4 regions of the Cellulomonas sp. P1_G12_2 genome follow, and region 2 is predicted to be linked to each of the others. Evidence: riboswitches for the same ligand, from Rfam matches in the RefSeq annotation. Region 2 holds a riboswitch; each other region holds the start of a gene.
What was found. Region 2 has a riboswitch for S-adenosylmethionine ahead of AC1DXT_RS01745 (methylenetetrahydrofolate reductase). Riboswitches for the same ligand answer to the same signal wherever they lie in the genome.
Positions count from the first base shown of each region.

Region 1: it holds a riboswitch for S-adenosylmethionine, as region 2 does, so the genes downstream of both, AC1DXT_RS19715 (glutamate-5-semialdehyde dehydrogenase) here and AC1DXT_RS01745 (methylenetetrahydrofolate reductase) in region 2, are expected to answer to the same signal.
Region 3: it holds a riboswitch for S-adenosylmethionine, as region 2 does, so the genes downstream of both, AC1DXT_RS15915 (LLM class flavin-dependent oxidoreductase) here and AC1DXT_RS01745 (methylenetetrahydrofolate reductase) in region 2, are expected to answer to the same signal.
Region 4: it holds a riboswitch for S-adenosylmethionine, as region 2 does, so the genes downstream of both, AC1DXT_RS09275 (rhodanese-like domain-containing protein) here and AC1DXT_RS01745 (methylenetetrahydrofolate reductase) in region 2, are expected to answer to the same signal.

Region 1 covers NZ_JBFUBX010000010.1:825-8,064, forward strand. The annotation lists gene nadD (nicotinate-nucleotide adenylyltransferase) at 1-205, opposite strand, end outside; gene AC1DXT_RS19710 (hypothetical protein) at 232-384, opposite strand; gene AC1DXT_RS19715 (glutamate-5-semialdehyde dehydrogenase) at 440-1,750, opposite strand; SAM riboswitch class IV at 2,024-2,131, opposite strand; gene AC1DXT_RS19720 (MFS transporter) at 2,589-3,947, shown strand; gene kduI (5-dehydro-4-deoxy-D-glucuronate isomerase) at 4,030-4,869, shown strand; gene AC1DXT_RS19730 (IclR family transcriptional regulator) at 4,909-5,721, shown strand; gene AC1DXT_RS19735 (SDR family oxidoreductase) at 5,718-6,494, shown strand; gene AC1DXT_RS19740 (C-terminal binding protein) at 6,491-7,240, shown strand, end outside.
Region 2 covers NZ_JBFUBX010000001.1:347,367-354,606, forward strand. The annotation lists gene metE (5-methyltetrahydropteroyltriglutamate--homocysteine S-methyltransferase) at 1-1,414, opposite strand, end outside; gene AC1DXT_RS01745 (methylenetetrahydrofolate reductase) at 1,420-2,445, opposite strand; SAM riboswitch class I at 2,525-2,620, opposite strand; gene AC1DXT_RS01750 (hypothetical protein) at 2,713-2,928, opposite strand; gene AC1DXT_RS01755 (DNA-3-methyladenine glycosylase I) at 3,001-3,603, opposite strand; gene AC1DXT_RS01760 (TetR/AcrR family transcriptional regulator) at 3,673-4,809, opposite strand; gene AC1DXT_RS01765 (ATP-binding cassette domain-containing protein) at 4,891-5,799, shown strand; gene AC1DXT_RS01770 (ABC transporter permease) at 5,799-6,581, shown strand; gene hrpA (ATP-dependent RNA helicase HrpA) at 6,575-7,240, opposite strand, start outside.
Region 3 covers NZ_JBFUBX010000004.1:417,342-424,581, forward strand. The annotation lists gene AC1DXT_RS15910 (NtaA/DmoA family FMN-dependent monooxygenase) at 1-1,233, opposite strand, end outside; gene AC1DXT_RS15915 (LLM class flavin-dependent oxidoreductase) at 1,233-2,387, opposite strand; SAM riboswitch class IV at 2,649-2,769, opposite strand; gene AC1DXT_RS15920 (GNAT family N-acetyltransferase) at 2,900-3,391, shown strand; gene AC1DXT_RS15925 (ABC transporter substrate-binding protein) at 3,779-4,894, shown strand; gene AC1DXT_RS15930 (ABC transporter ATP-binding protein) at 4,957-5,682, shown strand; gene AC1DXT_RS15935 (ABC transporter permease) at 5,672-6,571, shown strand; gene AC1DXT_RS15940 (alpha/beta hydrolase) at 6,572-7,240, opposite strand, start outside.
Region 4 covers NZ_JBFUBX010000002.1:272,597-279,836, forward strand. The annotation lists gene AC1DXT_RS09240 (hypothetical protein) at 1-341, shown strand, start outside; gene purS (phosphoribosylformylglycinamidine synthase subunit PurS) at 422-676, shown strand; gene purQ (phosphoribosylformylglycinamidine synthase subunit PurQ) at 673-1,368, shown strand; gene AC1DXT_RS09255 (GNAT family N-acetyltransferase) at 1,372-2,337, shown strand; gene AC1DXT_RS09260 (hypothetical protein) at 2,265-2,642, opposite strand; gene AC1DXT_RS09265 (DUF1345 domain-containing protein) at 2,678-3,289, opposite strand; gene AC1DXT_RS09270 (O-succinylhomoserine sulfhydrylase) at 3,310-4,506, opposite strand; gene AC1DXT_RS09275 (rhodanese-like domain-containing protein) at 4,566-4,979, opposite strand; SAM riboswitch class I at 4,975-5,090, opposite strand; SAM riboswitch class IV at 5,209-5,323, shown strand; gene AC1DXT_RS09280 (aminotransferase class V-fold PLP-dependent enzyme) at 5,372-6,760, shown strand; gene AC1DXT_RS09285 (fasciclin domain-containing protein) at 6,974-7,240, shown strand, end outside.

The DNA.
Region 1 (7,240 bases), on a different contig from region 2:
CGATCACGGTCATGAGGTACCGGTGCTCGGGCACGGTGACGTCCTGGTGGAGCTTGAACGTCGGCCGCCCCGTCGGGACGAAGACGACCTCGTCGAGATCGAACCGTGCGGCCACCTCGCTCGCGGCCACCAGGTGACCGTGATGGATGGGGTCGAACGTGCCGCCCATCACGCCCAGGCGTGTCCTGTGCGGCGGCTCCGTCATCGGTCCGGTCCCTCTCGGTACGTCGGTCAGTGGCGCGTCCCGACGCTGCGGAAGGCGAACGTGATGAGCAGCATGGCGACGAGACCGACGAACGCTCCGATACCGAACACCACGGGCGGGAACGGCAGCTCGTTGGTGTGCTCGGCGGCCTCAGCCGCGGCGATCAGGGCAGCATGCACGACATTCCTCCAGGGGTGGGCGGGAGCGAACAGTGTCGCACGCGGGACTGTGGCATCAGGGTCGGACGTGCCCGTCGCCGTGCACGATCCACTTGGTCGTCGTGAGCTCGCCGAGGCCCATCGGCCCGCGGGCGTGGAGCTTCTGGGTGGAGATGCCGATCTCCMCGCCGAGGCCCAGCTGGCCGCCGTCGGTGAACCGCGTGGAGGCGTTCACCATGACCGCCGCGGAGTCCACCTCGGCCACGAACCGCTCCGAGGACGCCAGGTCCTGCGTGATGATCGCCTCGGTGTGGCCCGAGCTCCACTCGCGGATGTGCTCGAGGGCCTCGTCGAGCGAGTCGACCACCCGGACGGCGAGGTCGAGCGACAGGTACTCGGTGGCCCAGTCCTCGTCCGTGGCCGGCACGCAGTCGGCCTCGTCGGGGGCGAGCGCGAGGGTGGTCTCGTCGCCGTGGATGGTGACGCCCGCGTCGGCCAGCATGGCGATGGCGACCGGGAGGAACTCGTCGGCGACGGCCTGGTGCACCAGCAGCGTCTCGGCGGCGTTGCAGACGCCGACGCGCTGGGTCTTGGAGTTGAGCAGGATCGGGATGGCGACAGCGAGGTCCGCGGTCTCGTCGACGTAGACGTGCACGTTGCCCACGCCGGTCTCGACGACGGGCACGGTGGACTCGCGCACGACGGTCTGGATCAGGTCCGCTCCCCCGCGGGGCACCAGCAGGTCGACCAGCCCGCGGGCGTGCATGAGGGCGACCGCGCCCTCGCGACCCCAGGCGTCGATCGACTGCACGAGCGCACCGGGGAGCCGCTGTGCGACGAGCGCCCTCGACAGCACCTCGACGATGACCTCGTTGCTCGCGGCCGCGGCCGAGCCGCCCCGCAGGATGACGGCGTTGCCGCTCTTGAGCGCCAGCCCCGCGGCGTCGACGGTCACGTTCGGACGCGCCTCGTAGATCATGCCGACCACGCCCATCGGGACGCGCACCTGCCTCATGCGCAGGCCGTTGGGCAACGTGGAGCCGCGGACCACCTCACCCACCGGGTCGGGCAGGGCGGCGAGCTCACGCAGGGCGTCGGCGATGCCCACGATGCGCTCCGGTGTCAGCGCGAGGCGGTCCAGCAGGCCCGCGGAGGTGCCGTTGCTCCGGCCGCGCTCGAGGTCGACCGCGTTGGCCGCGACGATCTCGGGGGTGGCCGCCACGAGGGCGTCCGCCATGCCGCGCAGGGCCGCGTCCTTGGTGGCCCGGGTAGCCGTGGCGAGCGCGCGGGACGCGACCTTGGCCCGTTCCGCGACCGCCCGAACCTGTGCGACGACGTCGGGCGTCTCGACGGCGTCGTGCACGGGCTGCTCGAGCGAGGTGGTCATCTGGTCAGGGTAGTCCCGCCGCCGACGCCGACGAGAGACGCGTCCGCCGCCGCGAGCCCGCGTGCGCGCCCGGGGTCGTCGGGGCCCCACAGCGTGGTCGACACCTCGGCACGGACCAGCGGCACGACCTCCCCGGCGAACCGGCGCAGGACGTCCTGCTGCTGCTCGTACGGCAGGACGGGGCCGAGGTGGCGACGTCGGTGGGCGCCGCGCCGCCGTACCTCGCGGAGACGGTGGACGGGAGGAGATCGACGGACATGGCTGATCCCTGGGGGTCGACGTTCGCCCGCCGTCCAGGCTGGCCGGGTCTTGCTCGGGAGCACCCCACACGTCGGAGGGTTGCTGCTCCGCCTGCCGAGCCAGACGGCGGAGCTCCTGACCCGCGCAGGAGGGTCGGCTCCGAGCGCGACGATGTCAACGATCGGGACGGCTTCTCACATCGCGGGATGTGCGGGGTGGCCGTCGGAGTGGTCGGTCAATGGCGAACCGATGCGACCCACCTCCGGGATCAGCAGGGTCGGCGCTGGACCGGATCGGATCGGACGAACAGGACCTTCGACCCCTGGTTCCGTGGAAAGCCCGCTCTACGTTGTTCCACGTACCGGAACTGAGTTCCATACAGACCAGCACTCCGGAATCGCGCAGCACCAGTGCCCCGAGCCTCCATCGAGGATCCCCCCGGGAACGCGCTCACGTCGTGAGCCGAACAAGGAGTGCCAGCTAGACGCGAGACAAGGCTGTCTCGATCTGCGCGACCGCGGGCACCTTGCTCGCGCCCCGAGTCTCCAGCCCGGCCGATGACGGCAGGGCGTGCGAGCTCCCATGAGACAGGTGTCCTGTGACCGGAAACATCGTCCTGCCACCGCCCGCGACCGCGGACGGCGTCCTTCCCCCCGTCGATCAGAAGAACCTGCGCCGAGCAGCCTGGGCCGGTGGCATCGGGACCGCGCTCGAGAACTTCGACTTCACGATCTTCGGCACCGCGTCGGCGATCATCTTCAGCAAGATCTTCTTCTCCGACATGGACCCGATCTCCGGGATGCTCGCGTCGTTCGGCGTGCTGTTCGTCGGCTTCGGCGCACGCCCGCTCGGTGGACTGTTCTTCTCCAAGTACGGCGACCGCCTCGGCCGCAAGTTCGTCATGGTCGCCACGCTGTTCCTCATGGGCACCGCGACGTTCGCGATCGGCCTGCTGCCCACCTACGCGGTCGTGGGGATCTGGTCCCCGATCCTGCTGCTCATGGCCCGGTTCCTGCAGGGCTTCGGCGCGGGCGCCGAACAGGCGAGCGGCATCGTGCTGCTGACGGAGACCGCCCCCAAGGGCAAGCGCGGCCGGTTCTCGTCGCTGGTGTTCGTGGGCGCGGCCGCCGGTGCGGCCATGGGCGCCGTCGTGTGGATCCTCGTGCAGATGATGCCGGAGGAGGCCCTGCTGTCCTACGGCTGGCGTCTCGTCTTCTTCAGCTCGATCTTCGTGACGATCGCCGCCTACGTGATCCGTCGCAAGGTCAAGGAGTCCCCGGTCTTCGAGGAGCTCAAGGCCGAGGGCGCGATCGAGGCCGCCAAGAAGGACTCGCCCGTCGTCGACGTGTGGAAGCACGGCAAGAAGCACCTCGCCCGCGTGTTCTTCATGAACATCGGCGCGAACTCGCACTCGTACGTCTTCCAGGTCTTCATCGGCGCCTACCTGATCAACTACCTCGACGTCGACTCCAAGCTCATCCCGAAGTTCCTGCTCCTCGGTGCCCTGTGCGCCTGCGTCTCCGCCGTCGTGTTCGGCATCCTGTCCGACCGGTTCGGGCGCAAGCGGATGTACCTGATCGTCACCGGGTTCCTCATGCTCTTCGCGGTCCCGGCGTTCCTCATCCTCAACACCGGCAACCTCGTCCTGATCTGCCTGGTCATCGTCGTCGGCTTCATGATCGCCTCGCAGGCCACCGTCGGCGTCCAGGCCGCGTACTTCCCCGAGCTCTTCGGCTCCCGGTACCGCTACGCCGGTGTCGCCCTCGGGCGCGAGTTCTCCTCCGTCTTCGGCGGCGGTCTCGCACCGTTCATCTGCGCCGCGCTCATCACCTGGGCCACGGGCTCCTGGTGGCCCGTCGCGGTCTACATGGTCGTGATCATGGGCATCACGTTCGTCACCACCCTGTTCGCCCCCGAGACGGTCGACCGCGACCTGCTGCTCGAAGAGGACGCCTAGCAGCACGGCCCGTGCCGGGTGCAGGTCGACGATCCGCACCCGGCACGGCCCTCGACCCCCGATCAACCTTGAGAGGCCTTCCATGGACCAGCGCTACGCCACGAGCCCGGAGCACGTGCCCGGAATGGACACCGCCGAGCTCCGCCGCCGATACCTGGTCCAGGACCTGTTCGTCCCGGGTGAGGTGAAGGCCGTCTACACCCACCACGACCGGATCGTGCTCGCGGGCATCAGCCCCGTCGGCACCGCGCTCGAGCTGGGCTCCTTCCCGGAGATCCGCTCCGACCACTTCTTCGACCACCGCGAGGCGGGCGTCGTCAACGTCGGCGGCACCGGGACCATCTCGGTGGACGGAACGAAGCACGAGCTGACCAAGGGCTCCTGCCTGTACATCGGCCGCGGTGCGCAGGTCGTGTCGTTCGAGTCGACGGACGTGGACGGGGACGAGGGTCCGGCGGGCTTCTACCTGATCTCGGCGCCGGCCCACACCGCCTACCCCACGACGCTCGTCGAGGCCGGCCAGGGCACCCAGCGCGAGCTCGGCGACCCCCTCACCTCGAACCGCCGCACACTGAACCAGTACATCCACGAGCAGGGCGTCCGCAGCTGCCAGGTGGTCATGGGCGTCACCCGGCTGCACCCCGGCAGCATGTGGAACACGCTGCCGGCGCACACGCACGACCGCCGGACCGAGTGCTACCTGTACTTCGACCTCCCGTCCGACGCGCGCGTCATCCACCTCATGGGCGAACCGACCGAGAGCCGGCACGTCGTGGTCGGCGACCGCGAGGCCGTGATCTCCCCGAGCTGGTCCGTGCACTCGGGCGTCGGCTCCGCGAGCTACTCGTTCGTCTGGGCCATGGCCGGGGAGAACCAGTCGTTCGACGACATGGACGGCTTCCCCATCACCGACCTGCGCTGACCCCACGCACGACGACCGACGACGAAGGAGAGACGGAACGTGACGACGACGACCGGGACCAGGACGAGTGCAGGGGCGAGCGCGAGCGAGAAGACGCTGCTCGTGCTGGAGGCGGCACTCACGCACTCGCGGTTCACCGAGGTGGTGCAGGCCACCGGGCTGGCGAAGGCGACGACGCACCGGATCCTCAGCACGCTCGCGGACCGGCAGTTCATCGCCGTCGCGGCGGACGGCAGCTACCTGCCCGGCCCGAAGATCCTGTCCCTCGCCGGCCGGGCGCTCTCCCGCATCGACATCTCGGCGATCGCCCGCCCGTTCGTCGACGACCTGGTGGCGGCGACGCAGTGCACCGTGCACCTCGGTGCGGTCAACGGCGACGAGATCGTCTACCTGATCCGCGCCGACCCCGACAAGCCGTACGTGATGCCCTCGCGGGTGGGCCTCGCCGTCCCGATGCACTCGACGGGCGTCGGCAAGGTCGTGCTCGCCGACCGGTCCGACGAGGAGCTCGCCCGGTTCTCCGCCCGAGCCGGCCTGCCTGCCCGCACGCCGCACACGATCACCACGCTCGCGGCCCTGCAGGTCGAGATCGACGCGGTCCGCCGCGCCGGCTACGCCCTCGACCGCGAGGAGAACGTCCCGGGCCTCGGCTGCGTCGCGGCACCCGTCCGCGACCACACCGGACGGGTCGGGTACGGCGTGAGCATCTCGACCTTGCTGCTCGAGCACACGCTCGAGCAGATCGAGGACATGGCGGCGATGGCCACCGACACGGCCACGAAGATCTCCGCGGCACTCGGCCACCAGCCCGTCTCGCACTCTCCCACACCCCAAGGAGCCCGACCCCTATGACGATCGCCAGCTACACGGAGAGCCTGTTCAGCCTCGAGGGGAAGGTCGCCGTCGTGACCGGCGGCAGCCAGGGCATCGGGCTCGCGATCGTCGAGACGCTGGCGCGAGCGGGCGCCGACATCGTCGCGGTCAGCTACGACCTGCCCGAGGGCGCGAGCGCGGCCCGGACCGTGGTCGAGGGACTCGGCCGCACGTTCACCCCGCTGAAGGCCGACTTCTCGGTGCGCGAACAGGTCACCGCGCTCGCCGCGGACCTGGCCGGTCGGGACGTCGACGTCCTGGTCAACAACGGCGGGACCATCCGCCGGGCTCCGGCAGCGGAGCACACGGACGAGGACTTCGACTACGTGGTCGACGTGAACCTGCGCTCGACGTTCATCCTGTCCCGCGAGGTCGGTCGATCGATGATCGCGCGCGGCGGCGGCAAGATCGTCAACACCGCGTCGCTGCTGAGCTTCCAGGGCGGCGTGAACGTGCCCGGCTACACGTCCTCCAAGTCGGCGGTCGCCGGCCTGACCAAGGCCCTGGCCAACGAGTGGGCGCCCCTGGGCGTCAACGTCAACGCGGTCGCCCCCGGGTACGTCGCCACCGCCAACACCACGGACCTGCGCGCGGACGCCGAGCGCAGCAAGGCGATCCTCGACCGCATCCCGGCCGGACGCTGGGCGGAGGCGGCCGACATCGCCGGTGCGGTCCTGTTCCTGTGCTCCCGCGCCGCGGACTACGTCCACGGCATCACGCTGCCCGTCGACGGTGGATGGCTCGCCCGATGACGGTCACCGACGCCCGCGTCGTCATCACCGAGTGCGACCACGACTCGTTCGCGGCCGAGCACGAGATCGCCGACGCGGCGGGTGCCGAGCTGGTCCTCACGCAGTCGCGGACGTCCGCCGAGCTGGTCGCTCACGCGGCAGAGGCCGACGCCATCCTCGTGCAGTACGCGCAGATCACCGCCGAGGTCATGGACGCGCTGCCCCGGCTGCGCGTCGTCGGCCGCTACGGCGTGGGGGTCGACTCCGTCGACGTCGCCGCCGCCACCGCGCGCGGGATCGCCGTGTGCAACGTGCCCGACTACGGCACCGAGTCGGTCTCCGACCACGCGATCGGCCTGGCACTCGCGGCCGCCCGTGGCATCCCGCGGCTGGACCGCGGGCTGCGTGCCGGCTCGTTCGACCTGCCGGCGGTCCGTCCGCTCTTCCAGACCCGCGGGCGGGTGTTCGGGGTCATCGGGATGGGCCTGATCGGCACGGCCACGGCGCGCAAGGCGGCCGGTCTCGGCTACGAGGTGATCGGCTACGACATCGCCGCCGCACCGGGCGCCGAGTCGTTCCACGGCTTCGCCTCCGTCGGCCTGGACGAGCTCCTCGCACGTGCACAGGTCATCTCGTTGCACACCCCGCTCACGGACCTCACCCGCCACCTGATCGGCGCCGCGCAGCTGGCGCGGATGCGGTCGGACGCGATCCTGGTGAACACCAGCCGCGGGGGCGTCGTCGACGTCGACGCGCTGGTCGAGGCC
Region 2 (7,240 bases):
TGCCGAACGCAGCGCGCGCGGTGCGGATCTCGGTGGTCTGCGGGAAGGAGCCGATGGACGTCGTCGGCAGCGGGGGCAGGTTGAGCCGGGCGGCCTGCGCGACCTTGCGCTCGTCGAACGAGCCGCGGCTGAACGCATTCTCGCCGAGGGCGGCCACGCGGTCGCGGACCTCCGGGTTGACGACGCCGGGTGCGGTCCGGCGGGAGTTCACCGCGTCCGTGGCGGTGAGCAGCTGCTCGTGGATGGCCTCGCGGCCCTCGGTCAGACCCTCGGCCAGGGTGACGACCTCGACGACCTTCTCGTCGGCGAACGCGAGCCAGGTCTTCAGGGTCTCGTCGAGGTTCGGCTCGTCCGTGAGCGTGTGCGGCACGTGGAACAGGGACGTCGAGGTGCCGACGGTGACCGCGGCCGCGCCGAGGCCCTCGAGCTGCTCGAGGACGGCCAGCTTGGCGTCCAGGTCCGCGCGCCAGATGTTGTGGCCGTCGATCACGCCGGCGACCAGCGTCTTGGTCTCCAGGCCCGGGACCGACTCGGCAGGCGCGTGACCGCGGATCAGGTCGATGCCGATGGCCTCGACGTCCGTCGCGGCGAGCACCGGGAACGCCGCGGCGAGGTCGCCGTAGGGGGCCGCGACCAGGATGGCCGGGCGCTCCGGGGGGGTCAGCTCGGTGGCCAGCGCGCGGTACGCCTCGATCACGGACGCGAGCAGCTGCTCGGCCGGGACGGCGACGGAGTCGGAGACCAGGGCGGGCTCCTCCAGCTGCACCCAGGTGGCACCCGCGGCGGCGAGGTCCTTGAGCAGCTCGGCGTAGACCGGCAGCAGGTCCGCCAGGCGGTCGATCGGGGCGAAGCCCTCGGGGGCGTCCTCCGTGGCCTTGGCCAGCGCCAGGTACGTGACGGGGCCGACGATGACCGGACGCGTGAGGACGCCGTCCGCGAGGGCCTCGGTGAACTCGCGCACCGGGCGGGTGCTCGCGTAGCGGAAGGTCGTCTCCGGGCCGATCTCCGGGACCAGGTAGTGGTAGTTGGTGTCGAACCACTTGGTCATCTCGAGCGGCAGGTCGTCGCCGCGGCCGCGGGCCACGGTCGAGTACCCGGCCAGGTCGAGCGACCCGTCGGCGCCCACGACGTCCGCGAAGCGGGCCGGGACAGCGCCGATCACGGCGGTGGCGTCGAGCACCTGGTCGTAGAACGAGAACGCGCTCGGGATCGCCGGCACGTCGGTGGCCAGGCCGAGCTCGGCCAGCCGCGTGCGGGTGCGGCGACGCAGGTCGGCGGCGGTGGCCTCGACCTCGTCGGCCGACGTGCGACCTGCCCAGAACGCTTCGAGGGCCTTCTTCAGCTCGCGGCGCGGGCCGATGCGGGGGTAGCCGAGCACGGAGCTGGCGGGGAAGATCGGGCGGTTCTCGGTCATGTGGTTCAGTCCCTCGGGGGTCGGGCGGGTGCCGTGTCCTGCGGCCAGCTGGCCAGGTCGGGAGCTGTCCGAGCTCCGCCGTCGAGGTGTGCACCCTCGAGCAGGTCAAGTGCGGCGTGGTGCTGGTTGAACGTGTAGAGGTGGACGCCGGGTGCGCCGCCGTCCAGGACGCCGTTGACCAGGTCGACGCTGGCCCGGATGCCCCGGCGATGACGGTCGAGCTCGTCGTCGGCGGATCCGAGCAGGTCGATCAGGTCCTTCGGCACCGGGACGCCGGTCAGCTCCTGCACGCGCAGCAGCCGGGCCGGGTCCGTGGTCGGGATGATGCCCGGGATGATCGGGATGGTCACGCCGGCCTCACGGGCCTCCGCGACGATACCGAGATAGTCGTCCGCGTCGAAGAACACCTGCGTGATCGCGAAGTCGGCGCCGGCCTCCTGCTTGGCCAGCAGCGAGGCGACGTCCTGCGCGCGGGTGCCGCCCGTGGCGTGGTTGCCGCGCGGGAACGCCGCGACCGCGACGGACAGGGGTCGCACCCGAGCCCGCACCGCCTGCGACGGGCTGTCCAGGCACCGCTGCGCCTCGATCTCGCGCAGGAGCTCGACCAGCTCGCCCGCGGTCTGCAGGCCGTCCGGGTGGGCCTGCCAGTCGCTCTGGTCCGTGGGCGGGTCGCCCCGCAGGGCGAGGAACGACCGCAGGCCCTCGTCGAGGAACTCCCCGACGATCGTCGTGATCTCCTCGCGCGAGGTCCCGACGCAGGTCAGGTGGGCGATCGGGTTGAGCGACGTCTCCTGCAGCAGCCGGCGGACCAGCGCGCGCGTGGTGAGTCGCGTCTTGCCCGAGGCGCCGTAGGTGACCGAGACGAAGTCGGGGTGCACCGACTCGAGCTCGCGGATGGTGGCCCACAGGCGGGGAGCCGCGTCGGGGTTCCGGGGCGGGAAGAGCTCGAACGAGATCGTCGGGCGGTCGTTCGCGTTCTGCGCCCGGCGGGCGGGCGCGGTGTGCAGCCCGGGGGTGCGGGGCTCAGCCACGGCTGCGCTCACGGCGCGGCCGGCGGGGTCGTCGGCACCGGGGTGGTGCGGGGACAGGTGTCCTGTGGGGGCATGACTCACTCCATCGCCCCTGGCGGAAGCACCCACACCCTCGCGAGGAGGGGGGTTGCTGCGGCGTCGTCGAGCCAGGTCTCTCGGCCGCTCTGGATGGTAGCCGCGATGGTAGTCCGCAGATCACATGCTGGGCAACAGTGATCGACCCGTGAGACGGCGCCGTCCGCGGAGCATGTCTGCTTCGGCGCCCGTCTAGTGCGGGCGGCGCGGGGCCAGGTTCGAGGAGCGCATGCGGCTGCGCTGCGACGGGACGTCGAACCACGAGTTCGGCGAGCCGGCCGGGACGGACAGCAGCCCGACCTGGACGGCCTCGAGGATCTCTGCATCGGGGACGACGTTGTCCGTGAGCGCCTCGGCCGCCTCGCGCGCGGCATCACGCCGAACGTCAGGGTCGGGCATCTCCGTCATGGCTGGCACTGTAGTCCGCAGGGTGCGTGGTGCCGAGAGGGCAGCCGCACGATCACCCGCCAGAAGCAAATCTCACCCGGCAAGCTCTCCGGTGCCGGCAGAGCCCCACGCCGCCGGGCACGTGGCCAGGTGGTCGTCGACGACACCGCACGCCTGCATCGCCGCGTAGGCGGTGACCGGGCCGACGAACCGGAACCCGAGCGACTTCAGCTCCTTGGCCAGCGCGCGGCTCTCCGGCGTCTGCGCGGGCACGCCCGCCCAGCCCGAGGGGCGCTGGTAACCCGTCCGGTCGGGGGCGTGCGACCACAGGACCTGGTCGAGAGTGCGACCCGCCGCGTGCAGCTCGCGCAGGGCACGGCCGTTGGCGATCGTCGCCTCGATCTTGGCGCGGTTGCGCACGATGCCGGCGTCGGCCATCAGGCGGGCCACGTCGTCGTCACCGAACTCCGCGACCACCTCCGGGTCGAAGTCCGCGAACGCCGTGCGGAACGCGGGCCTCTTGCGCAGGATCGTGATCCAGGCGAGGCCCGACTGGAAGCCTTCCAGGGCGAGCCGCTCGTAGAGGGCGTGCTCGTCGTGGACGGGCTTGCCCCACTCCTCGTCGTGGTACTGCTCGTACAGGGGGGTGCCGTCGCCGAAGCAGCGGCCGGTGCGCGGGGCGTCGGGCGAGGTCATGCGTCGAGTCTGCCCGGCCGCGCCGACATCGTGACCGCCGCTTGTGCAGGCGACGGGGCTGTGGGCGGCTCAGGAGGCCAGGGTGATGAGCCGCTCGATCCCGTCGAGGATGAGTACGGTGCCGAAGTCCAGCTCGTCGTCCTCGGGCGCGTCCTCCGGGAAGGAGAAGGCGCCCGCGGTTGCCGCCCGCAGCAGCGTGGGGTGCTCGTCCGCGGAGGCGAGCATCGTGATGAGCTCTCCCAGGTCCGGCGGCAGGGCTCCCCCGGCGGTGGTGCCGACCGCGGCGGTGCGCCCGGCGCCGCTCAGCTCCTCGCCGATCCGCAGCTGGTCCAGGGTGTGCGAGGCGAGCAGGCCGATCGCCCCCACCTTCTGGTCCTCCGACAGCGGGGTGCCGTCGAGCGCCGAGAGCATCGCCTCCATCCAGGCGAGCCGCCCGGGCCCGACCGCGTGCAGGACCGCGGACGCCCGCGCCAGCCACGGGTGCGCGCGCAGGATCGGCTGCTGGACGGCGAGGACGAGCTCGAGCCGCTCCCGCCAGCCACCCACCTCGGGCCCGAGGACGGGCGGCCGGCCCGACGCCCGGTCCGACATGAGGCTGAGCACCTCGTCCTTGGACGAGACGTACCGGTACAGGGACATCGTGGTGAACCCGAGCGACTCGGCGAGCCGGGCCATGGACACGGACTCGATCCCCTCGCTGTCGGCCAGCGCGATGCCGGCGTCGGCGATCTGCTCGAGCGTCAGACCCGGCCGCGGCCCGGGCCGGCCGGGGGCCGGTGTGCGCCACAGGACGGCGATCCCGGGCGGGAGGTCGATCGGCGCGCCCTCGGAGCCGGCCACGCGCACGGCGTGCCGGCGCGCCTTCTCCGCCTCGCGCGCAGCCTGCTGCTGGGCCAGGGCCGCGGCACGCTGCGCCTTCTCCGCCTCCCGGAGCTGGCGGGCCGCCTCCTTGACCGCCTGCTGAGCGGCTCGCTCCTGCTCCTTGCGTCGGCGCTCCTCCTCCTTGGCCGCGTCCTGCAGGGCCTTCAGGCGGTCGCGCTCGCGGCGCTCGACCTGCTTGCGGGCGTCGCGGTCGGCCTTCTCGAGGTCGCTCCTGGCGCGCTCGGCCTCCTTGGCCTCCGCGCGCTCGGCCTTCTCGCGGTCGCGTCGCAGCAGCTCGGCCTCGCGGCGGGCCTCCTCGGCCTCTCGTGCCTCGTCGTCGTCCACGGCACCTCCTTGACCCGTGATCCTACAAGTGTGTATGAAGTACACACACAGTTTACGACATACACAGAAAGCGAGATCGCGATGACTGCTCCTGTCGTCGTCGCCCGGGGGCTGCGCAAGTCCTACGGCGACCTGACCGTGCTCGACGGCGTCGACCTCGACGTCGGCAAGGGGGAGGTGCTCGCCCTGCTCGGCCCCAACGGCGCCGGCAAGACCACGACGGTCCGCATCCTGTCCACGCTCCTGCGGCCCGACGGCGGCACCGCGTACGTCGCGGGCAAGGACGTGGTGCGTCAGCCGGCTCAGGTGCGCGCGGCCATCAGCCTCACCGGGCAGTTCGCGGCGGTCGACGACCTGCTGACGGGCACCGAGAACCTGCACCTCATGGCGAGGCTCGCCCACCTGGGGCGCGCCGAGGTGCGCACCCGCAGCGCCGAGCTGCTCGAGCTGTTCGACCTCACCGAGGCGGGCAGGCGCGTGGTCAAGACGTACTCCGGCGGGATGCGGCGGCGCCTCGACCTGGCCGTGGGCCTCCTTTCCCGGCCGCAGGTGGTGTTCCTCGACGAGCCGACCACGGGCCTCGACCCGCGCAGCCGGAACGACCTGTGGGACGTCATCCGCTCCGTGGTCGCGTCGGGCACCACCGTCCTGCTCACCACGCAGTACCTCGAGGAAGCAGACCAGCTGGCCGACCGCGTGGCCGTCATCGACCACGGCCGGGTGATCGCGGACGGCACCGCGAGGGAGCTCAAGCGGGCGGTCGGCTCTGCGCACGTCGAGCTGCGCCTCAAGGACGGCACCGAGGAACGTCTGCTGACCGACGGTTCGGTGCCGGACGTGCGGCGGATCCTGGCCGACGTCGAGCGCCGGGGGATCGACGTCGAGCACTGGGAGGTCCGCTCCCCCACGCTCGACGACGTCTTCCTCACCCTGACCGGCCGCCCGGTCGCCTCCGAGTCACCCGCCCTCGTCGCTGCCCGGGAGTTCTGATGACCACGCTCGCCCCTGCACCTCCGGCCCTCGGCTGGACCGCGCACGACACGGCCGCGCTGATCGGCCGGTGCATCCGCCGGTCGCTGCGCCAGCTCGACACCGTCCTCATGGCGGTGATGCTCCCCGTGATCCTGCTGCTGTTGTTCGTCTACGTGTTCGGCGGCGCCATCCAGACCGGCGGCGACTACGTGAACTGGGTGGTCCCCGGGATCGTCCTGCTCACGGCGGGCTACGGCTCGTCGACCACGGCCGTGGACGTCGCCAGCGACATGACCGGCGGCATCATCGACAGGTTCCGGTCCCTGCCCATCCGCTCCACCGGCGTGCTCACGGGGCACGTCGTCGCCAGCATGGCGCGCAACGCCGTCTCGACGGCGCTCGTGATCGGCATCGCGTTCCTCATCGGGTTCGACGTGGACGCGTCCCCGCTGGAGTGGCTGGCCGCGATCGGCCTCATCGGGCTGTTCGTCCTGGCGCTCACGTGGGTGGCCGTCGCCATCGGGGTCGTCGCGTCCGGGCCGGAGGCGGCCAGCGGGTTCACCTTCGCGATCCTGTTCCTGCCGTACGTGTCCAGCGCGTTCGTGCCGCCGGAGTCGATGCCGTCGGTGCTGGAGACGATCGCGACCTACAACCCGATCACCCCGATCACCGACACGCTGCGCGCGCTGCTGCTCGGCACCGGCGCGGGGGGCTCGGCGCTCGCGGCGGTGGTGTGGTGCGTCGGGATCTTCGTGGTCGCGCGGCTGGCGGCGGCCGTGCTGTTCCGACGCGGTCAGTAGGCGGCGAGCGCCTTCTTGATGCGGGTGGTCGACACAGGGACCGGGGTGCCCAGCTGCTGGGCGAACAGGCTGACGCGGAGCTCCTCGAGCATCCAGCGGATCTCCGTCAGGCCGGCGTCGTGCGGGTGCTTCGCGACGAGCTGGCGGTAGAGCGCCTCGACGTCCTGCGCCTGCCACGTCAGGTCGGCGTCGCGCTGCGGGTTGTCCGCGGCCTTCACCAGCCGGTGGCGGGCCGCCCGCAGGTAGCGGGTCAGGTGTGGGAGCCGGGCGACGCCGACCTCGCTGACGAACCCGTCGTGCACCAGCCGCGCCGCCTGGGCGCGGATGTCCTGGGCGGTGGCCAGCAGGGCGAGGCTCGACCGGGCGCGGATCTCGGCATCCAGCTCGCGCCACGCCGTCAGCACGGCGACCAGGTCGGTGACGACGGCGAACACCGTGTCCTCGAGGCGGTCCCGGGTGGTCGTGCGGAGCCGGGCGTAGGCGTCGGCTGTGCGGACCGGCTCCGTGATCAGGTGCTCGATCGCGGCGAGCTGCACGTCCCTGACCAGGGCGTCCGTGCTCGGGTACGGGCTCGCGGCGAGCGTGAGGGCCTGCGTGCCGGTCCAGCGTGTGGTGATCCGGGCAGGCGCCAGGCCGACGTCGAGCGCCAGCAGCCGGCG
Region 3 (7,240 bases), on a different contig from region 2:
GTCGTCCAGGCCGCCGGGGGTCAGGTGCGGCACGAGGATGAAGCCGTCCGACGCGTCCTCCTGCACGTACCGGTCGATCGCGTCCGCGACCTCGGTGGCCGTGCCGACGAACCCGCCGCGCGACGTCACCTCGATGACGAGCTGCCGGATCGACCAGCCGTTCGCGTCGGCCAGCTCCCGCCACGCGGCCGCGATGCTCCGCGGGTCCTTGACGTGCCGGACGCGACCGCGGGTGATGTCGAGGTTCTCGATGTCCGGCTCGATCCGCGGCAGAGGCCCCTCGGGGTCGTGGTCGGTGAGGTCGCGTCCCCACACCTGCTCGAGGAACGCGATGGCCGTCGGCCCCGGCACCTGCTGCAGCCGGATCTCGTGGGACCGCTCGGCGGCGTCCTGCGCGCTGTCGCCGAGCACGACGGTCGTCGCCGGCAGGATCAGCAGCTCCACCGGCCGCCGACCGTGCGCAGCGAGGCGACCCTTGACGTCGGTGAAGAACGCCTGACCGGACTCGAACGTGGAGTGCGCGGAGAACACGACGTCCGCGGTGGCCGCCGCGAAGTCACGGCCGTCCGAGGAGTCGCCGGCCTGGAACAGCACGGGGTGCCCCTGCGTGCCGCGCGGGGTGGTGAACTCGCCGCGCACCTGGAAGTGCCGGCCCTCGTGGCGCACCTCGTGGACCGAGCCGGGCCGGACGAACTGCCCGGAGCCGGCGTGGGCGATCACCGCGTCGTCGTCCCACGAGTCCCACAGCGCCCGTGCGACCGCGACCAGCTCGGCCGCACGCTCGTACCGCTCGTCGTACGGGAGAAACCCGCCGCGCCGGAAGTTCTCGCCGGTGAAGGCGTCGCTGCTGGTCACGAGGTTCCACGCGGCACGCCCGCCGCTGAGGATGTCCAGGGTCGCGAACTGGCGGGCCAGCTCCCACGGCTCGTTGAAGGTCGTGTTGATCGTCCCGGCGAGCCCGATGCGGTCGGTGACCGCGGCGAGCGCCGCCAGCACGGGCAGGGTGTCGGGCCGACCCACCACGTCCAGGTCGTGGATCTGGCCCTTGTGCTCGCGCAGCCGCAGTCCCTCGGCGAGGAAGAAGAAGTCGAGCTTCGCCTCCTCGGCGCGCCGGGCCAGGTGCTCGAACGACGCGAAGTCGATCTGGCTGCCGGACCGTGGGTCGCTCCACACGGTGGTGTTGTTGACCCCGGGGAAGTGGACGCCGAGGTGGACCTGCTTGCGGGCGCCCATCAGGCGATCGCCGCGTAGCGGTTGACCGGGCGGGCAAGGCCCAGCTGGTCACGCAGCGTCGGACCCGCGTAGCTGTCGCGGAACGCGCGGGCCTCGCGCAGGAGCGGCACGACGCCGTCGACGAGGACGTCGAGGTCGGTGTGCAGCGAGGCCGGCCGGACGACGAACCCGTCGGCGGCACCGACGGCGGACCAGTCGAGGAACGTGTCGGCGAGGTCCCGGGCCGTCCCGACGTGCGTGAGGGAGTCGGTGTCCCACTCGACTCCTTCGAGCTCGGTGAGCAGGTCGAGCCGGGCGCGAGCGCTCGCGCGGTCCGGGCCGAGGACCACGAAGGCGTCGACGAGCACGCGCAGGTCGCCCGGCTCGCGGCCCGCCGCCGCCGCCGCGGCCCGCAGCCGGAGCCGCAGGTCGAGGGCCTGGTCGCGGTCCGTCGCGCTGACCCGGACCACGTCGGCGTGCCGCGCGGCCAGGCCGAACGAGGCGTCCGAGCCGACGCGCACCACGATCGGCGGCTGCCCCTGTGGCGGACGCGGCGTGATCGACGGCCCCTTGACGGCGAAGTGCACGCCGTCGTGCTCGACGTAGTGCAGCTTGGCGCGGTCGACGAACCGGTGCGTGCCCTGGTCGCGGATCTCCGCGTCGTCCTCCCAGCTGTCCCAGAGCGCGGTGACCACCTCGACGGCCTCCTCGGCCTCCGCGACGGCCCCCGCCTCGGTGAGCGCCGGGCCTCGGCCCACGTGCGCCGCATCCTGCTCGTCGTCGGTCCAGCTGACCTGCCACGCCGCCCGGCCGCCGCTGACGTGGTCGATCGTCGCGATCGCCTTGGACACGTGGAACGGCTCGGTGTGCGTCGTCGCGACGGTCGGGACCAGTCCGATCCCCCGCGACCGCGGGGCGAGCCGGGCGGCGACCAGCGCCGCGTCGAGCCGACCGCGCAGCGTGGTGGAGCGCGACGGCTGCAGCGAGAACGAGTCGTCGAGCACGACCAGGTCGAGGGTGCCGCGCTGGGCGACCTCGACGAGGTGCTGGAGCCGCTCGGCGTCGAACAGCCGCTGCGCCTGCGAGCCGTGCGTCCGCCAGGCGGCGGGGTGCGCGCCGGCGTCGCTGAGGTCGACGCCGAGGTGCAGCTGTCGGGGAGTGGTCGGGAAGGCCATGGCGAGGGTTCCGTTCTGAGGCGTCAGGGCGCGCCCGGCGCAGCCGTGTGCGGCGCAGGGGTGCGGGCGTACGTGGAGGGCGAGCGCGGACACCACGGCTCAGCCGTGGGCCAGGCGCTCAGGTGCCGGTCGGAGCCGGTCGGTCGGGGGGTGTCGTCAGCGACAACAGGCGCCGGGACAGCACGGGCGCAGGATCCAGAGAGCCGTCGTCGGCCGTCCGTCCGAGCTCATCGTGCGTCCCTTCGTGCCCGCCTGGCGGGCGCTGCGTCGTTGTCGGGCACGAGCAGGACGCTCGCGCAGGACCAGGTCGTCACCCGGGGCACCCCACACGCAGGAGGGTTGCCACCCAGCAAGCCGGGGCTTGTCGCTGGAATTCATGACCTAACAGGTCGGAAAAGTAGGCATAGGTTCCGGACGTGTCAATGGTCCGCGCCGAAAGTCCAGATGGTGGGACGGATCCGTCCGGTGCGACGATGGCGTCCCGACCACCCAGCAAGGGAGCACGCTCGCGCATGGGCCCGACGACCACCGGCGTGACCGTCGCCGCCGACGACCCGACCCGCCCCGACGTCCTCGAGCTGCTCGGGGAGCACCTCGCGGACATGTACGCGACCTCGCCGGCCGAGTCGGTGCACGCGCTCGACCCGTTGGCGCTCGCCGCCCCCGGCATGACGTTCTGGACCGCCCGCGCCGCCGACGGCGCCCTGCTCGGCTGCGCCGCGCTCAAGCAGCTCGGCCCGACGGACGCCGAGCTCAAGTCCATGCGGACCACCGCCGCAGCACGCGGCCGAGGGGTCGGGGCGACCGTGCTCGCGCACGTCCTGGGCGCGGCGGCGGCGCGCGGCATCCGGACCGTGCACCTGGAGACCGGGACGCAGGACTACTTCGCACCCGCACGCCGGCTCTACGAACGCGCCGGGTTCGTCGAGTGCCCGCCGTTCGCGGACTACCTGCCCGACCCGCACAGTGCCTTCTACCGGCTCGCGCTCGACGGGCGCCGCTGAAACATCTCGTATTCCGACCTGCCGTGTCCACAATAAGAGACGGTCCTGTTGCCCGAGCGGCAAGGCGGTCATCCTCGTCCCATGCAGACCCGCCGCGCCGCCTCGACGTGCTGTCACGTCGTCGTCATGGCTTCCGCGCGCCCCTGCTGTCCGCGGAACGTCTGAACGCGGCCCCCGTCCTCGGCCGAGCGTTCGACGCCCGGCCCCCGTCGATCTGCGACGGCCCACGGCGTGACGCGCGTGCCACCACTCCCGTCCCCCGCGGAGGAAACGCCCTCATGGCGTCCACCCAGCTCTCCGTCGCCCGGTCCTCGCGCACCGAGCCCGCGCAGCGATGTCGTCGATGACGACCGCCCGCCCGCCCTTCGCGACCCCCAAGGACCTGACATGACCGCCCGTCCCGCACGCCGCACCGCCTCCGCCCTCCGTGTCCTGCTCGCCGCCGGCCTCGTCGCCACGCTCGCGGCCTGCTCCTCCTCCGCTGCGCAGGACGCGAGCGCCGACACCGGCACGGACCCGTCCACCTCGACCGCCGAGGCACCGGAGCTGCGCCTCGGCTACTTCGCCAACCTCACTCACGCGGTTGCCCTCGTGGGGGTCGACGACGGCACCTACCAGGGGGCGCTCGGCGACACGAAGCTCACCACCTCGATCTTCAACGCCGGCCCGGCCGCCGTCGAGGCACTCTTCGGAGGGGCCATCGACGCCACGTTCATCGGCCCGAACCCCGCGATCAACGCGTTCGCGAAGTCGAACGGCGAGGCGATCCGGATCGTCTCGGGCGCGACGTCGGGCGGTGCGCAGCTGGTCGTCCGCGACGGCATCGACTCCCCCGACGACCTCGTCGGCACCACGCTCGCCACGCCGCAGCTGGGCAACACCCAGGACGTCGCGCTGCGCGCCTGGCTCGCCGAGGAGGGTCTCGAGACCTCGCTGACCGGCGGTGCGAGCGACGTGACGATCGCGCCGCAGGAGAACTCGCAGACGCTCGACCTGTTCAAGGCCGGACAGCTCGACGGCGCGTGGCTGCCCGAGCCGTGGGCGTCCCGGCTGGTCGTCGACGCCGGCGCGCACGTCCTGCTGGACGAGAAGGACCTGTGGCCCGACGGCGACTTCGTCACCACGCACCTGATCGTCGCCACCGAGTACCTCTCGAAGTACCCCGGCACCGTGAAGAAGCTCATCGAGGCCGAGTACGCGACGTCCGAGTGGATCGCCGCCAACCCCGACGAGGCCAAGACCCTGTCGAACACGGTGATCGAGAAGCTGAGCGGAAAGCCGTTGTCCGCCGACGTGCTGGACCGAGCCTGGGCGAACCTGCGGATCACGCTCGACCCGATCGCCTCGAGCCTGCAGACCTCCGCCGACCACGCGGTGGCCGCAGGGACGTCCGACGAGACGGACCTGACCGGGATCTACGACCTGACCCTGCTCAACGAGGTGCTCGCCGAGAACGACCAGGAGCCGGTCTCCGACGGCGGCCTCGGGGCGTCGGGCAAGTGACGGCCACCGTGACGGCGGTCGGCGGCCAGGGCACCACTGCCCCGGCCGCCGTCGCGGCGCGCCTGACGGGGGTCACGCAGCACTTCGGCGAGGCGTCGCGGCCGCCGGTGCTCGACCGCATCGACCTCACCGTCGCGCCCGGCGAGTTCGTCTGCCTGCTCGGCGCGTCCGGCTGCGGCAAGTCGACCCTGCTCTCGTTGGTGGCAGGTCTGGACAAGCCCGTCTCCGGCACCGTCGAGGTGCCTGGCGGCCGACCGGCGCTGATGTTCCAGGAGCCGGCCCTCTACCCGTGGCTGACCGCCGCCGGGAACGTCGAGCTGGCCCTGCGCCTGCGCGGCATCCCCCGTGCGGAGCGCCGCATGGAGGCCCAGCGGCTCCTCTCTCTCGTCCGGCTCGACGGCGCCGGCCCCAAGCGGGTGCACGAGCTGTCCGGCGGCATGCGGCAGCGCGTCGCCCTGGCCCGTGCGCTCGCCCAGGAGGGCGACCTGCTGCTCATGGACGAGCCGTTCGCCGCGCTCGACGCCATCACGCGCGACGTGCTGCACGAGGAGCTCACGCGCATCTGGAGAGAGACTGGGCGTGCGGTCATCTTCGTCACGCACAACGTCCGGGAGGCGGTCCGGCTCGGGCAGCGGGTCGTCCTGCTCTCGTCGCGGCCCGGACGCGTCGCCCGCGAGTGGTCGGTGGACATCCCCCAGCCGCGCCGCATCGAAGACCCCGACGTGTCCCGGCTCAGCGCCGAGATCACCGAGGACCTGCGACAGGAGATCGCCCGCCATGGCCACTGAGACGACGGCACCCCCGACCCGCAGGACCACGGACGACGACCTCGCCGCGGGGCTCGACGCCCTCGAGACCCCGATCGAGACGGCCCACGACTCTGCGTGGGCTGCCGCGTGGCGGGCCGTCTGGCCGGTGCTGGCCGCGCTCGGCGCGATCCTCGTCGTGTGGCAGGTGGCCTACCAGCTAGAGCTCAAGCCCCCGTACGCGCTGCCCAGCCCCGCGGACACCTGGCAGACGCTCCTCGGCACGATCCAGGACGGCTCCGCGTGGCGTGCGGTCAGCCTGAGCGTCCAGCGCGCCGCGGTCGGCTTCGCGATGTCGGTCGTCGTCGGCGTGGCGATCGGGGTGTCGCTGGCCGCCTCCCCGCTGCTGCGGCGCGCGTTCGGCCCGATCATCACCGGCCTGCAGTCGCTGCCGTCGGTGGCCTGGGTGCCGGCGGCGATCATCTGGTTCCAGCTCACCGACGCGACCATGTACGCGGTCATCCTGCTCGGCGCCGTGCCGTCCATCGTCAACGGGCTGCTCGCCGGCACCGACCAGGTGCCGCCGCTGTACCTGCGCGTCGGGCAGGTGCTCGGCGCCACCGGCTGGACGCGGATCCGCTTCGTGCTCCTGCCGGCCGCGCTGCCCGGGTTCCTCGGCGGGCTGAAGCAGGGCTGGGCCTTCGCGTGGCGCTCGCTCATGGCCGCCGAGCTCATCGTGCAGACCGGCCTCGGCACCGGACTCGGTCAGATCCTCGACCTCGGCCGGGTGACCAGCGACATGTCCCTGGTCATCGCGTCGATCGGGCTCATCTTCCTGGTGGGCATCGTCATCGAGCTCGTGGTCTTCGCTCCCCTCGAGCGGCACGTGCTGCACTCCCGCGGTCTCACGGGCCAGGCGTCGTCGCGCTAGCTAGCCGTCGGCGCGGCTCGGGAAGCACATGTCGCACCAGTGGTAGCCGGCAGGTCGGGCGCCCACCGGCCACCGGTTGCGCGCCGCGATCTTCGACACCCACGCGCACGGGTGGTCCAGCGAGTGTGTCTCGCGGGTGCGCCGGTTGGCGAGCAGCCGCTCGCTGTCCGACGAGACCGTCACCCCGCACTCCGGGTGGTTGCCGAGCCGGTGGAAGCCGCCGAGGAAACCTCCCGCGAAGAACTCCTGCTCCGGCGTGAGGTCCAGGTCGGGGGGCACCAGGGACGACGGCACGTCGACGGCGAGGTTCGTCGCGAGCTCCGGCGGCAGGTACCGGGCGAAGAACATGGTCAGCAGGTCCGCGGTCGCCGCGGCGATCTCCGAGCACGAGCCGCTCCCCGGACGGCACGGGATGTCGATCTGTCTGCTCAGGTAGTCCCAGTGCTCACCCTCGTCGAACACGACCCGGTGCCGCGGCCGGTGCATCGCCTGCCACTGCGCCTCGGTGAGCTGGCTGAACAGGTCGAAGCCGAGGCCCCACATCAGCAGCGTCGGCATGTCGAGCAACGGCAGAGGGAACGGCTCAGCCCCGAACCAGTCCTGCCACCCGCCGCTCAGCCCGGCGTAGGCACTGACCGGACGGCCGACGGCGAAGCGGGCACCCAGCAT
Region 4 (7,240 bases), on a different contig from region 2:
TGGCCGTCCTGCTCGCGTGGAACCTCCAGCGCCGCCTCCCGCAGCGGCCACCGCAGCCCGCGCGCAGGCTCGTCGACCCGGTCCGTCGCCAGCTCGCGCTCACCGTCCTGCTCGGCGCGGGCGCCATCGCTCTCTGCGTGGCGGTGACCAGCCTCGCGACCCCGATCGCGGTGGCAGCCTTGGCGGTGCTTCCCAGCGCGGTCGTGGCGTGGTGGTCGACCGTCCACGGCCCCGACGATCTCGCGCTGGCCGACGTCGTCCACATCGCCGTGACCGGCCAGTCCCCGCCCGTCGACACCTACCGCGAGGGCCTGGTCCCCGCCCTCCTGGCCACGGACTGAGCACTCGCGCAGGACGCCCGCGCGCACTCGCTAGAATCGCCGCGACCCCCCACCGCCGCGCGAACACCTGGAGCCCTTTCGTGGGACGAGTCGTCGTCGATGTCATGCCGAAGCCCGAGATCCTCGACCCGCAGGGCAAGGCCGTCGCCGGCGCCCTGCCGCGGCTCGGGTTCGGTCAGTTCGCGTCTGTGCGTCAGGGCAAGCGGTTCGAGCTCGAGGTCGACGGGCCGGTGACCGAGGAGATCCTCGCGGCCGCCCGCGAGGCCGGTGAGCACGTGCTGTCCAACCCGGTGATCGAGGACGTCGTCGCGGTCTACGAGGACACGCAGGCATGACCCGGATCGGCGTCGTCACCTTCCCCGGCACGCTCGACGACCGCGACGCCGCCCGCGCGGTCCGCCTCGCCGGTGCCGAGGCCGTGAGCCTCTGGCACGGGGACGCCGACCTGCACGGGGTCGACGCGGTCGTCCTGCCCGGCGGCTTCTCCTACGGCGACTACCTGCGCGCCGGCGCCATCAGCCGGTTCGCGCCGGTCATGGGCGAGATCGTCGACGCGGCGAACAAGGGCCTGCCGGTGCTGGGCATCTGCAACGGGTTCCAGGTGCTCACCGAGGCCCACCTGCTGCCCGGCTCGATGATCAAGAACGACCACCTGCACTTCGTGTGCCGCGAGCAGGTCCTGTCGGTCGACAACGTGGACACCGCCTGGACCCGCGACTACACCGCGGGCGAGCACATCACGATCCCGCTGAAGAACCAGGACGGCCAGTACGTCGCCGACGAGCACACCCTCGACGAGCTCGAGGGCGAGGGTCGCGTGGTGTTCCGCTACCAGGGCTGGAACCCGAACGGCTCGCGTCGTGGCATCGCGGGCATCTCGAACGCGGCGGGCAACGTCGTCGGCCTCATGCCGCACCCCGAGCACGCGGTCGAGCCGGGCTTCGGACCCGACGGCGCGAAGGGCCCCCGCACGGGCACGGACGGGCTGCGGTTCTTCACGTCGGTCCTCACCGCCCTCGTCGGCTGAGCGTTGACCACCAGCATCGCGCTCGTCGACTGGGACGACCCCGACGCGCTCCGGCTGCGCACCGCCCAGCAGGCCGAGCTGCTCGCCCTCTACGGCGAGGAGGACATCGGCCACGAGATGACCGGCGAGAGCATCGTCGCGATGCTCCTGGTCCGGGTGGACGGCGAGGCGGTCGCGTGCGGCGCGATCAGTGCGCGCGGTGACGGCGTCGGCGAGCTGAAGCGCATGTTCGTCGTCCCGGAGCACCGCGGCCGCGGGCTCTCGCGGTCGGTGCTGCGCGAGCTCGAGGCCGTCGCGCGGGACCGCGGCTTCCACCGGCTCGTCCTGGAGACCGGGGTGCTCCAGGCGTCGGCGATCGGGCTGTACCTGAGCGAGGGCTACCGGTCGATCCCGAACTTCGGCGAGTACGCGACGGAGGCCGAGTCGCGCTGCTTCGCCAAGGACCTCGGGCCGACGCCGCCCCGGGAGCCGCGCACCGGCGAGCGCCCCACGGTCACGCTGACGCATGCCGACTGGACGGACCCCGTCGCCACCGCGCTGCGGCTCGCGATGTGGCACGACATCGAGATCCGCTACCCGGAGATCCCCGCGAGCGTGCCGGGCGGCTTCGAGGTCGACGACCCGCAGCAGGGCGTCGGCGCGCTGTCCACGGTGATCGCCTGGCTGGACGGTCGCCCCGTCGGCTGCGCCACGCTGCGGGCGGCGCGGGACGGCTACCCGGCGGGCTCGGGGGAGCTCAAGAAGGTCTGGGTCGACGACGACGCCCGCGGGGCCGGCGCCGCCCGCGCCCTGCTCACGGCGATCGAGGACGACGCCCGCGCCTTCGGGCTGACCAGCGTGGTGCTCCAGACCGGCATCCGCCAGCCCGAGGCGGTCACGCTCTACCTGTCCGCGGGCTACCGCCCGGTCGTCCCCTTCTTCCCGTACGACGGCGACTTCCTGTCGCTCTGGATGGCCAAGGACGTCTGAGCGCGCACCCGCGCGATCTCGGCGAACCGCATCCAGTCGTCCTCCGCGGACGCCGGCAGCGCCACCCAGTCGTAGAACAGCCGCCCGCTGTCGCCGGGGGACCACACGGTCGCGCCGGGCAGCGCCAGGGCGTCCGCGTGCTCCGCGCTGTCCCGCCCGAGCTTCACGGCGAGCCGGTCGTCGCCGATGTGCGCGGCGAACATGGTCGATCCGACCTTGAGGATCGGGCGGCCCATCATCTGCGCGCGGGTGGCGCCGCGGGCGACCAGGTCGTCGGCGATCGCGTCGTAGTCGGTGTCGGTCATGGTCCGAGCATCCCGCGGGGGACCGACATGAGGCGTCACATCGACGCGACGAGGTTGACCAGCAGGGCGATGATCACGGTGCCGAACAGGTAGCTGAGCAGCGCGTGGACCAGAGCTGTCCGGCGCATGGCCGACGAGCCGAGGTCCGTGTCGGAGATCGCGAAGCTCATCCCCACGGTCACGGCGACGTACGCGAAGTCGGTGTACCGCGGCGGCGAGTCCATGTGGAAGTCGATCCCGCGCGCGCCGTCGGTCAGGTACATCCGTGCGTACCGGAGCGCGAACACGGTGTGGATGGCCGCCCACGACGCCAGCACGCTGGCCAGCACGGCGACCGTCGGAAGCAGCTGGCCGATCTCCTTGTCGACGAGCACGAGGACGACCCCGACCAGCGTCACGACCGCTGCCGCGACCACCACGAGGTGCGCGCCGAACCGGGTCGGCTCCTCACGGGTCGCGTGGGACGCGGTGGACGACGGGTCCATCGGCGCGACCGCGACCCACGTCCAGACCACGAAGACCGCCGCCGTGGTCGCCCAGCCCGCGAGCACCGCCGCGACCGCCGAGGTCCAGTCGATCGCGAGCCCGACGGCGACCCCGGCGAGAAGCCCCACGAGCAGGCGGACGAGCGACGACGACCGGGGCATGCCGTCAGTGTGGCGCAGGGTCAGGCGTCGAGGGTCGCCAGCGCCAGGGTGAGGTCGTCGATGAGGTCCGCGGGGTCCTCGAGGCCCACGGACAGCCGGATCGTCGACTCGGCGATCCCCACTGCCGCACGCCCCTCGGGGCCGAGCTTGCGGTGCGTGGTCGTCGCCGGGTGGGTGACCATCGACTTGGCGTCGCCGAGGTTGTTGGAGATGTCCACGATCCGCAGCGCGTCGAGCACGCCGAACGTGACCTTCTTGGCGACGTCGGGCGTCGACCCGTCCGGCACCGCGAGGTTGAACGTCACGACGGTCCCGCCGCCCGACTGCTGCGCCAGGGCGAGCTCGTGCTGGGGGTGCGACGGAAGGTAGGGGTACCGGACCAGCGAGACGCCGGGCTGCTGCTCGAGCCACGTGGCCACCTGCAGGGCCGACGCCGTCTGGTGCCGGACGCGCAGCGACAACGTCTCCAGCCCCTTGAGCAGCACCCACGCGTTGAACGCCGACAGCGACGGTCCGGTGTTCCGGATGAGCGTCTGCACCGGGCCGTGGATGTACTCGTCGGTGCCCAGGATCGCGCCGCCGAGCACGCGGCCCTGGCCGTCGATGTGCTTGGTCGCGGAGTACACGATGACGTCCGCGCCCAGCTCCAGCGGCCGGGACAGGACGGGGGTGGCGAACACGTTGTCGACGATCACCGTGGCGCCTGCGGCGTGCGCGAGCCGGCTGACCGCGGCGATGTCGACCAGGTCCTGCATCGGGTTGGACGGCGTCTCGAAGAACACGACGTCGGCCGGCGTGGAGAGCGCCTCCTGCCACTGCGCCAGCTCGTGGCCGTCGACGTAGTCGGTCCGCACGCCCCACTTGGCCAGGATCTCCTCGAAGATCACCACGGTGGAGCCGAACAGCGCCCGGGCGGAGACGATGCGCGACCCCGACTGCACGATCGCGGCGATCGACGTGAACACCGCCGACATGCCCGACGCCGTGGCGAACGCGGCCTCGGCGCCCTCGAGCAGGCGCAGGCGCTCCTCGAAGGTGGACACCGTCGGGTTGCCGTAGCGGGAGTACAGGAAGCGGTCGGCCTCCCCGGCGAACGCGGCCTCGGCCTCGGCGGCGGCGGAGTAGACGTAGCCCTGCGTGAGGAACAGGGCCTCGGACGTCTCGTTGAACTGCGACCGCACCAGACCGCCGCGGACGGCGAGGGTGTCCGGGCGCAGGTCGGTGCGCGGGGTGCGGCGGTCGTCCCAGTCGGCGGGCCCGGGGACGCGCCGGTCGCTCACGCCTGCCGCCAGGGGAGCCCCGCCGCGCGCCAGCCGGAGTGGCCGCGGTGGCCGTCCGGACCGACGTCGCCCTCGAAGCCCTCGAGCACGTTGTAGGCCGGGCCGAGGCCCGCCGCGGTGGCCGCCTGCGCGGCGGCGACGGAGCGGACCCCCGAGCGGCACAGGAACACGACCGGGCGGCCGGGCGCGACGCCGGCGTCGGCCAGCTGCTTGAGGAACTGTGGGTTCGGGCGTCCCGACGGGTACGACACCCACTCGACCAGGGCGGCGCGACCGTCGATCGGGGCCGAGTCGGGGATGCCCACGTAGCGCCACTCGGCGTCCGTGCGGACGTCGACGAGCACCGCGCTCTCGTCGGACGTCAGCAGGTCCCAGGCCTGCTGGGGGGTCAGGTCACCGGCGTAGCTCATCGAGGCCCTCGTCTCATCGGTCCTGGCGGTAGCACCCTCGGCCGGGCACAGGGTGCCCGCGGGTTGCTGCGGCGTCGTCGAGCCAGATCTCTCAGCCGCTCTGGATGGTGGCCGTGATGCTACGCGCGGCGGGACCCTCCTTCCAAGTGGTGGACAAGGCGTCCCGGTGGGCGAGACGAAGCCCGCGGCGCGTTGACAGCCACGGGGAGGTGCCGGGACCCTCGTTGCAGGTCATGAGCGCCAGCGTCAAGCCCCGGCTCGCTGGCCGGCAACCCTCCTCCGCGGTGGGGTGCCCCGGGTGACGACCTGGCCGCGTCCCGTCCGGGGCTCGGCAAGCGCGGGGTCCCACCTGTTCGACGGGTGTTCCCCCGGAACGTGTCGGAGGACCCACCATGACTGTCACCGCCGAGCGCCTCTCGTGTGCGACCGAGGTGAGCGCCCTGCTCCCCGTGGTCGGCGGCACTACCACCGTCCCGCTGGTGGACGGCACGCACCGCGTCTACGCCAACCTCGACTACGCGGCCAGTGCCCCGGCGCTCGAGGCCGTCGCCGCCCGCGTCACCGAGGTCCTGCCGCTGTACGCGTCCGTGCACCGCGGCGCCGGGTACCTGTCCCAGGTGTCCACCGCGCTGTACGAGTCCGCGCGCCAGACCATCGCGCGGTTCGTCGACGCCCGTCCCGACGACGTCGCGATCATCACCCGCAACACCACGGACTCGCTCAACCTGCTGGCCGGCGTCGTCCCGTCGGGGGGCCGCGTCCTGGTGCTGGACGTCGAGCACCACGCCAACCTGCTGCCGTGGGTGCAGTCCTCCGAGCGGCACGGCAATCGGACCACCATCCTGCCGATCGCGTCGACCGTCGCCGCGACCCTCGACGCCCTGCGCGACGAGCTCGCCCGCCAGCCGTACGCGCTGGTCACGATCACCGGCGCGTCGAACGTGACGGGGGAGGCGCTGCCGATCGACCAGGTCGTCGCGCTCGCCCACGCCGAGGGTGCCCGCGTGGCGGTGGACGGCGCCCAGCTGGTGCCGCACCGGGGCTTCTCGCTGGCCGGGACGGACGCCGACTACGTCGCGTTCTCGGGGCACAAGACGTACGCACCGTTCGGGGCGGGGGCCCTCGTCGGCCGTCGCGACTGGCTCGACACCGGCACGCCATACCTCGCAGGGGGAGGTGCGGTGCGCGACGTGCGGGCGGACCGGACGGTCTGGCAGCCGGCGCCGGCGCGGCACGAGGCCGGGTCGCCCAACGTGCTCGGCGCGATCGCGCTCGCGGAGGCCTGCGACCAGCTCGCGGCCCTTCCGGCTGGTGCCCTCGCCGCGCACGAGGAGGCGCTGCGTGAGCGCCTGGTCCAGGGGCTGTCGGCCATCGACGGCGTGGAGATCGCGCGCATCTGGCCGGACTCCGCGGCACCGGTCGGCGTCCTCACGTTCACGGTGCCGGACCACGACCCGGGCCTGGTCGCCGCGTACCTCGCCGCCGAGCACGGGATCGGCGTCCGCGACGGCCGGTTCTGCGCTCACCCGCTGCTGGCACACCTGGGCGCGTCGAACGGCGCCATCCGCGCGTCGGTCGGCGTCGGCACCACCAGCGAGTCCGTCGACCGCCTGATCACGGCCCTGACCGAGTACCTCGCCACGGGTCCGGCCGTCCGCTACGAGGTGGTCGACGGCTGCTGGGCGGTCGTCGACGACACCCGCCCGCTGCTCGCGGTGCACGGCCTGGACCACCTGGCGGCGACCGCCGCGGCAGCGTGCGGACCGGCCCTGGACGACTGACCTCTCGCGAGGTCCCCGGCGCGAGCTCGTGGGTTCGGCACGAGATCGTCAGTTCACACCCGCGATCTCGTGCCGAACGCACGATCTCGTCCGCGGCGGCCTCGACGTGCATCCGGGCGCGGGGGAACGGGCGAAGAGGACACAGGGCGCCCTCCGGCGTCCGCGCGGCGCGGCGCACGGCGTCGGCCGCGACCGTCGTCCGTAGGAGCCACCATGAGGATCCGTCGCACGCTCTCCACCCTCGTCGCCGCCGGCCTGGTCGCCGGAGCCGGGGTCGCCCTGGCGCCCGCCGCGACCGCGGCGCCCACCGGCACGTCGAGCCTGGCCGCCCTGCTCACCTCGGACGGGGACACCTTCGACCGGAACTGGTACGACTTCGACATCCTCGACCAGGCCGTCGGTGCGGTGCTCGCCGCCAAGCCGACCAGCCCGGTCGCCGTCCTGGCCGACGGCACGGTCCCGCTGACCGCGTTCGTCCCC